Regions from separate parts of the Aminobacter sp. SR38 genome, predicted to be linked through region 1. Evidence: predicted binding sites of a transcription regulator. Region 1 holds the regulator's gene; the other holds the start of a gene.
What was found. Region 1 encodes HrcA, which represses chaperone genes, less so after heat shock. Its sites were predicted from a motif close to GTTAGCACTCNCNNNNNGNGAGTGCTAAC; they were not measured.
Positions count from the first base shown of each region.

Region 1 (4,039 bases):
GCTGCTCAAGCGCTCGGAGAAAGCGCTGCGCAAGCTGTGCCTCGCTGACGCCGCCGAACTGTTCGAGGACAAGCCACGGCGTGCGGTGCGCAGGCTGGCCAAGAAGGTCCGCGACGACCTCGGCGGAACCGTGGCGGAAACTGAAGCCGACTAGCTGTTTGCCCCGCTGGCATCGCCGGCCCGGCTCATGTTACGTCCTGTGCGTCATGACGCAAAAGACCGACACCCTGCTCGACCGTCTCGGCCGCTGGCTCGCCTCCCGGCTGCAGGTCGAATCCTCCGGCTACGAGCCTTACACACCTTCCGACCCGGACACGCTGCGGCGAACGCTGGAGCCCGGCGACATCCTTCTGATCGAAGGCAACCAGCGCATTTCGGCCGTCATCAAGTATCTGACGCAGTCGACCTGGTCGCATTCTGCACTCTATATCGGCGACGCGCTGCCAGAGCCGACGGACGGATCGGAGCGGCCGCGGCTGATCGAGGTCAATCTCGGAGAAGGCTGCGTTGCCGTGCCGCTGTCGAAATACCGCACCTACAACACCCGCATCTGCCGGGCCAACGGCCTGTCACCGGAGGATCGCGACCATGTCGTCAGGTTCATGGTGCAAAGGCTCGGGCTGAAATACGACCTCAAGAACATCACCGACATGCTGCGCTACTTCATTCCGCGGCCGCCGGTGCCCGTGCGCTGGCGCCGCCGCATGCTGGCCTTCGGTTCCGGCGACCCGACACGCGCCATCTGCTCGACGATGATCGCGCAGGCCTATGGTGAGATCCGCTATCCAATCCTGCCCGAGATCACCCGCGCCCCCGGCCGCGCTTCGGCGCAGTCGACCTACATGCGCCAGGAGATCATGCACATCCGCCACCACTCGCTCTACACGCCGCGCGACTTCGACCTGTCGCCCTATTTCCGCATCGTCAAACCAACGCTGGAATATGGCTTCGACTACCGGCAGGTGACATGGGGCGAGCAGGACAAGGCCAGCAAAGGGGCGTGATCGCCCGACTGCTCATTCTTCCTGTTCGGAAAAATCGTCATCGAGGCGCTTTTCAAGGTCGACGAGGTCCTTGGGCAGCGGCAGGCCCTGGGCGCGCAACTCGGAGAGCTTCTCGCGCAGCTGTTCCTGCAACTCGTGTGAATCCTCGGGCTGGTTGACCATTTCCTGGAGCAGCACGGCTATCTGGGCCTTGATCTGTTCGAGTGCCATGGTCCGGTTCTCCGCAGTTTCAGCTCACCTCAGCATGCGCGAAATCAGCTGCGCCGTATAGTCGACCATCGGCACGATGCGGGCATAATTGAGCCGGGTCGGTCCGATGACGCCGAGCGCGCCGACCACGCGAGCGTCCTTGTCACGATAGGGCGCGACGACCAGCGACGAGCCGGACAGCGAAAACAGCCGGTTTTCCGAGCCGATGAAGATGCGCACGCCCGAGCCTTCCTCGGCGAGGTCGAGCAACTGGATCAGCCCGTCCTGGGTTTCCATGTCCTCGAACAGGTGCTTGAGCAGTTCGATGTCGGCCTGGGCGGTGACGTTTTCGAGCAGATTGGCGCGGCCGCGCACGATCAGGCGCGCCGGCAGGCCGCTCTCGGCGCCGGCCCAGACGGCGAGACCCTTTTCGACGAGGTCCTGCGACAGCGTGTCGAGGGCTGCCTTGGTCTCGTCCTTGATACGGGCGATCTCCAGCCGGGCCTCGGCAAGGGTACGGCCTCGAATATGGGCATTCAGGAAGTTCGACGCTTCGTGCAGTTGCGAGACGGTGACGCCGAGCGGCAGCTCGACGACACGGTTCTCGACATCGCCATTCTGCGACACCAGCACGGCGAGCGCCTTGGTCGGTTCGAGCTGGATGAACTCGATGTGCTTGAGCGCGACCTCGTTCTTGGCGGCGAGGACGAGGCCTGCGCCGCGCGACATGCCCGACAGCATCTGGCTCGCCTCGGTCAGCATATGCTCCAGCGTGGCGCCCTCGCCCGAAGCCTTGACCTGCGCCTCGATCGTCCGGCGTTCGTCGTCAGGCAGATCGCCAAGCTCCATGAAGGCGTCGACGAAGAACCTGAGCCCCTTTTGCGTCGGCAGGCGGCCGGCGGAGATGTGCGGCGCGTAGACGAGGCCGAGCTGCTCGAGATCGCTCATCACGTTGCGGACGGTCGCCGGCGACAGCGACGACGGCAGCATGCGCGACAGGTTACGCGAGCCCACGGGCTCGCCATCCCTGAGATAGGAATCGACGATGCGCCGGAAGATGTCACGCGACCGCATATCGAGCGATTGCAGCGTGGGATCGGGTACCGCTTTGGTCATCTGCTTCATGGTCTCCGTCCAAAATGATATAGACCGCATGGCCGCGAACACAACAGCTCCAGCCACGGAACCGGTTTTCCTTTGCGCTGGTCCGGCCATGGGGCTACAAGCCGGCAACAATTTCCGATTTCGCCATAGAAAGTAGCCGTATGCGCCCCTCCAAACGCCAGTTCGACGAAATGCGCGCCATCTCCTTCGAGCGCAACATCTCCAAGCACGCCGAAGGCTCGTGCCTGGTCAAGTTCGGCGACACCCATGTGCTGTGCACGGCGAGCCTTGAAGAGAAGGTGCCGGGCTGGATGCGCAACACCGGCAAGGGCTGGGTGACGGCCGAGTACGGCATGCTGCCGCGCTCGACCGGCGAACGCATGCGCCGCGAAGCCTCTTCCGGCAAGCAGGGCGGCCGCACGCTGGAAATCCAGCGCCTGATCGGCCGCTCGCTGCGGGCCGTGGTAGACATGCAGGCGCTCGGCGAGCGCCAGATCACCGTCGACTGCGACGTCATCCAGGCCGATGGCGGCACCCGCACGGCCTCGATCACCGGCGCGTGGATCGCGCTGTACGATTGCCTGCGCTGGATGGAAGCGCGCCAGATGGTCAGCATCGACAAGGTGCTGAAGGACCATGTCGCGGCGATCTCCTGCGGTATCCATGATGGGCAGCCGGTCATCGACCTCGACTATCTCGAGGATTCCTCGGCCGGCACCGACGCCAATTTCGTCATGACCGGCAAGGGCGGCATCGTCGAGATCCAGGGCACCGCCGAAGGTACGCCGTTCTCGGAGGAAGAGTTCCTGCAGCTGATGGGCCTCGCCCGCAAGGGCATTGCGCGTCTGGTCGACCTGCAGAAGATGGCGGTGGGCTGAGGCTCTCGCCATGCAGCCCTCGGCGATCCTCGAATCCGCGCTCTATGTCACCGACCTCGATGCCGCAGAAAACTTCTACGGCGAGGTGATGGGGCTGGAGCGGATCGCCAAGGTGCCGGGGCGGCATGTGTTCTTCCGCTGCGGCCAGGGCGTGCTTCTGCTCTTTTACGCCGAGGCGACGCGGCAGCCACCGAAGCCCGATGCCAGGCTGCCGGTGCCGCCGCATGGTACGTCAGGCCCGGGGCATCTGTGCTTTGCCGGCACGGCCGAAGAAGTCGAGGACTGGAAGACGCGGCTCGAAGGCGAGGGTATAGCCATCGAAGCCGATTTCGAATGGCCCAATGGCGGCCGTTCCATCTATTTCCGCGATCCCAGTGGCAATTCGCTCGAGATCGCCGAGCCGAAACTATGGGGCCTTTGATGCGCAAGCTTGCCGACAATGAGATCGTGATCGCCAGCCACAATGCCGGCAAATTGCGCGAATTCGCCGACCTGATGGCGCCGTTCGGCATCGGGGCCAAGTCGGCCAAGGAATACGGCCTGCCCGAACCCGACGAGACTGGCACGACCTTCGAGGAAAACGCCTACATCAAGGCGCTGGCCGCAGCGACCGCGACCGGCCTGCCGGCCATGTCTGACGATTCAGGGCTGGTGGTCGACGCGCTCGACGGCGCACCCGGTGTCTATACCGCCAACTGGGCCGAAAAGCCGGATGGCACGCGCGACTTTGCCATGGCAATGCAGCGCACCGAGGACGCCCTGCAGGAGCGCGGTGCCAAGGCCGTCGCGCAGCGCACCGGCCGCTTCGTTGCCGTCATCTGCCTGGCATGGCCGGACGGACACGCCGAGTATTTCCGTGGCGAA
Region 1 covers NZ_CP062112.1:2,282,327-2,286,365, forward strand. The annotation lists gene IG197_RS11180 (CHAD domain-containing protein) at 1-154, shown strand, start outside; gene IG197_RS11185 (YiiX/YebB-like N1pC/P60 family cysteine hydrolase) at 207-1,004, shown strand; gene IG197_RS11190 (hypothetical protein) at 1,017-1,214, opposite strand; gene hrcA (heat-inducible transcriptional repressor HrcA) at 1,239-2,309, opposite strand; gene rph (ribonuclease PH) at 2,459-3,175, shown strand; gene IG197_RS11205 (VOC family protein) at 3,186-3,596, shown strand; gene rdgB (RdgB/HAM1 family non-canonical purine NTP pyrophosphatase) at 3,596-4,039, shown strand, end outside.

Region 2 (4,039 bases), on a different replicon from region 1:
GCGAGGTTGGCGCAGGACGGAATTCTCGTGAAGTCCCCAAACAAGGGTACTACCGTCGCTTCCCCGAGCCGGAAAGAGGCACGCGATATCCTGTTCGTGCGACGGTTAGTCGAACCAGAAATCGTGCGGGTTCTGGCCTCGGCACCACACAAGTTCGGGCTAGCCGAATTAAGGAAGCACATCGCGGAGGAAAATGAAGCTCGCGTCGCAGGTCAGCGCGGCACTCTTGTCCGCTTGACGGGGGAATTTCACTTGTTACTTGCTGAACTATCAGGGAACCAAGTCCTTCGCAGGCTGATGACCCAGCTGCAGACGCTGACTTGCCTCGCAGTCTTGCTTTATGCCGAGCATGACGATGCCTGCCCCCGTGACGAACATTTGCGCATCGTCGACGCCATTGCCGCAGGCAACGGATCCGCCGCCGCGCAGGAAATGCTAAAACATCTGACCCACGTCGAGAAGGATCTGAAGCTCGATAGGATGACCCCGGAGTCGTCGTTCGACGACGCAATGGGCTGGCTACGTGGAGCGTCCGACCACTGACGAGCCCTACGAGTACGAACATGCGCGCCGATCTGACAATCGAGACGGGCCGAGTAGGGCGAAAGCGACAGCTCCTGTTTAATCCGGTTCATATCCGGCAGCTCTGAATAGTTTAGAGATCGAGAACGGTGTCCCACAATGCGGCGATCGTTCTCTCAGCCTTAGCGCGCATGAAAGCCCTGAGCTTTGAGAAAGCATTTTAATCGGACTGAAATCGGGACTGTAGGGCGGCAGGAACATCAGCCTTGGACCGGCAGTCTCGATGGCACCTCGAACGCCGCCCGCCTTGTGGGCAGGCAGGTTGTCCATCGTGACGACGTCACCGGGCAACAAGGTCGGCACCAGCACTGCTCGCGCATACGCGAAGATACGGCGCCGCGCCGTCGTTCGGCAAAAAAAGAAGACTGCCTTGCACAGCCCTCGCTCTCGAAAGTGCAGCAATGGCCTCCATTACGGCTCTTCTAGTTTGTTCCATGATTTCCGCAGACGACATCGCCCCATAGATTTTTCCTTCGGGTCATCATGACATCCGCCCATGACTCTTTGGGCTACATCTCTCACGCCCAAAACGGCCTGGTCGAGGGCACCACGCGTCTCGTAGCCCAGAATGTAGCTCGAAACACCGATTGCTATGTGGTTATCACTTAACCTATTGATTTTATTGGCGGGCCCGAAGGGACTCGAACCCCCAACCAAGCGGTTATGAGCCGCCGGCTCTAACCATTGAGCTACAGGCCCCCGCAGGCTGGATAGTAAGTTTTTCGGGTTGGCACAAGCACATGCGAAATGCCAAGGGGAGGTCGCGATGATGGGCGATTGTGATTGTACTGACCAGTTGCAACACTGCGCGCCGTGCTGGCTGCAGCAGATAGCCGAATTCGCCGATGACGACCAGATCGTGGCGCAAGAGGGTTTGGATGAGTACAGGCTTCGGCTAGAGACGTGCTGCTGCAGGGGCTGGCTCTGGCTATCGAGATCGCGGGCAAGCAGATATGACGGTAGCGCGGCCGAAATCCGGAACAGCACCAAACAGAAAAAAGACCGCTCCGGGAGGGAGCGGTCCTGAAATCCGATGCACTGTCGGGAGTGGGGGTTAACGGTCTAAAGCCAGGCACCGGTCTGAGAACATATTGGGCTACCAATCCCGCACAATATCAATCGACCTTTTGAGCTACCCCCAGACGGTGGTGGTCGCGCCACGCTTACTGGCGCTTGTCGTCTTTCCCGCCCCGCCACTCCAGGCAGAATATCCCCTGCAACAGCCTTTCTTTTGACAACTGTCCGGCGTCTTCCAGTGCCGCAAAGTCGGGCAGGTCCTCCAGCGTCTTGAAGCCGAATTCCGACAGGAAGATTTTTGTCGTCAAATAGGCGTTAGGGCGCGCCGGGTTGTGGCGTGCGCGGGCCCGATGCGATGAATTCGTTGGCGCGCAAGGTGGCGATGATGCCAGCCGCCGGCGACAGCCACAAGCTCGTAGGGACGGCCGGCAAGTTCGGCGCGAATGACATCGATGATGAGGTTAAGGTTGCAGCTCCGAGTCCAGGACATCTCGCGTCAGAGGCGCGCTTGCAGCAAAGATCACCGCCTCGCCTCGATCCGACCCATTCATTCGCGCCAGCGCGGGTCTGGCGATAGGTGATCCAGTTCGACCAACCGGTCGCTTGGCCTCGTCTGCTGTCCGTTGCCCCGTTTTGGCCTGACGGCATCGGTCATCATCACAGTCCGTAGAGCCTAAAAAATGAGCAGTCGGAAAGCTCCCGTACCACCTCGAATGTCTAAATGCCGGCAACGGCATCCAGGCGGTGCAGGCTACCGACGCCAAGAAACCGCAGGCACCGCCTCGCTCCAGGCAGCTGGCGAAGGCGGTTCGGCTTCGGTCGAGAGCGTTTCGGCAGCAGCCAACCGCGACATCGTTTGCTCTTCGCCCGTCCCTCCTCCGTCTTGACTAGTACCGGCCCACGGACTATCTCAGCGGCACGTTAGCACTCGCCTGAAGTGAGTGCTAACCACGTCCGGCCAGACCGGACAGAGGGTTCTCAACAGTCCACCGAGGAAGTTCAAATGGCAAAGTCGAAGTTCCGCCCGCTTCATGACCGCGTGGTCGTTCGCCGGGTCGAATCCGAATCCAAGACCGCCGGCGGGATCATCATCCCCGATACGGCCAAGGAAAAGCCGCAGGAAGGCGAAATCGTCGCCGTCGGCTCTGGCGCTCGCGATGAAGCCGGCAAGCTCGTCCCGCTGGACGTCAAGGCTGGTGACCGCGTGCTGTTCGGCAAGTGGTCGGGCACCGAAGTGAAGCTCAATGGCGAAGACCTTCTGATCATGAAGGAATCCGACATCATGGGCATCATCGGCTGATCGCCTGATATCCGCACCATCCAATCTGAAATTCGGGCCGTAAAGGCCCATCGAGGAGCTTAAAATGGCTGCTAAAGACGTAAAGTTCTCCCGCGACGCCCGCGAGCGCATGCTGCGCGGTGTCAACATCCTCGCCGACGCAGTGAAGGTGACGCTCGGTCCGAAGGGCCGCAACGTCGTCATCGACAAGTCGTTCGGCGCCCCGCGCATCACCAAGGACGGCGTCACCGTCGCCAAGGAAATCGAGCTTGAAGACAAGTTCGAGAACATGGGCGCGCAGATGGTCCGCGAAGTTGCTTCGAAGACCAACGACATCGCCGGCGACGGCACCACGACCGCGACCGTTCTGGCCCAGGCCATCGTTCAGGAAGGCCACAAGGCCGTTGCCGCCGGCATGAACCCGATGGACCTGAAGCGCGGCATCGACCTCGCCGTTGCTGAAGTCGTCACCCACCTCGTCAAGTCGTCGAAGAAGATCAAGACTTCGGAAGAAGTCGCCCAGGTCGGCACCATCTCGGCAAATGGCGAGAAGGAAATCGGCTCGATGATCGCCGAGGCGATGCAGAAGGTCGGCAACGAAGGCGTCATCACGGTTGAAGAAGCCAAGACCGCCGAGACCGAGCTGGAAGTGGTCGAAGGCATGCAGTTCGACCGCGGCTACCTCAGCCCCTACTTCGTCACCAACCCCGACAAGATGGTTGCTGATCTCGAAGACGCTTACATCCTCCTCCACGAGAAGAAGCTGTCGAACCTCCAGGCGATGCTGCCGGTCCTCGAGGCCGTCGTGCAGACCTCGAAGCCGCTGCTCATCATCTCGGAAGACGTCGAAGGCGAGGCTCTGGCCACGCTCGTCGTCAACAAGCTGCGTGGCGGCCTGAAGATCGCTGCCGTCAAGGCGCCGGGCTTCGGCGATCGCCGCAAGGCCATGCTGGAAGACATCGCCATCCTGACCGGTGGCCAGGTCATCTCGGAAGACCTCGGCATCAAGCTCGAGAACGTCGGCCTCAACATGCTCGGCCGCGCCAAGAAGGTGTCGATCTCCAAGGAGAACACCACCATCGTCGACGGCGCCGGCAAGAAGGCCGAGATCCAGGGCCGCGTCGCCCAGATCAAGCAGCAGATCGAAGAGACCACGTCGGA
Region 2 covers NZ_CP062115.1:31,727-35,765, reverse strand. The annotation lists gene IG197_RS31170 (GntR family transcriptional regulator) at 1-543, shown strand, start outside; partial or broken gene IG197_RS31165 (transposase) at 622-906, opposite strand; tRNA gene IG197_RS31160 (tRNA-Ile) at 1,206-1,281, opposite strand; partial or broken gene IG197_RS31155 (hypothetical protein) at 1,746-2,254, opposite strand; partial or broken gene IG197_RS31150 (electron transfer flavoprotein subunit alpha/FixB family protein) at 2,323-2,444, shown strand; gene groES (co-chaperone GroES) at 2,603-2,899, shown strand; gene groL (chaperonin GroEL) at 2,964-4,039, shown strand, end outside.
Region 2: a site for HrcA is predicted at 2,520-2,548, ahead of groES (co-chaperone GroES). Genes of this name have one in related genera too.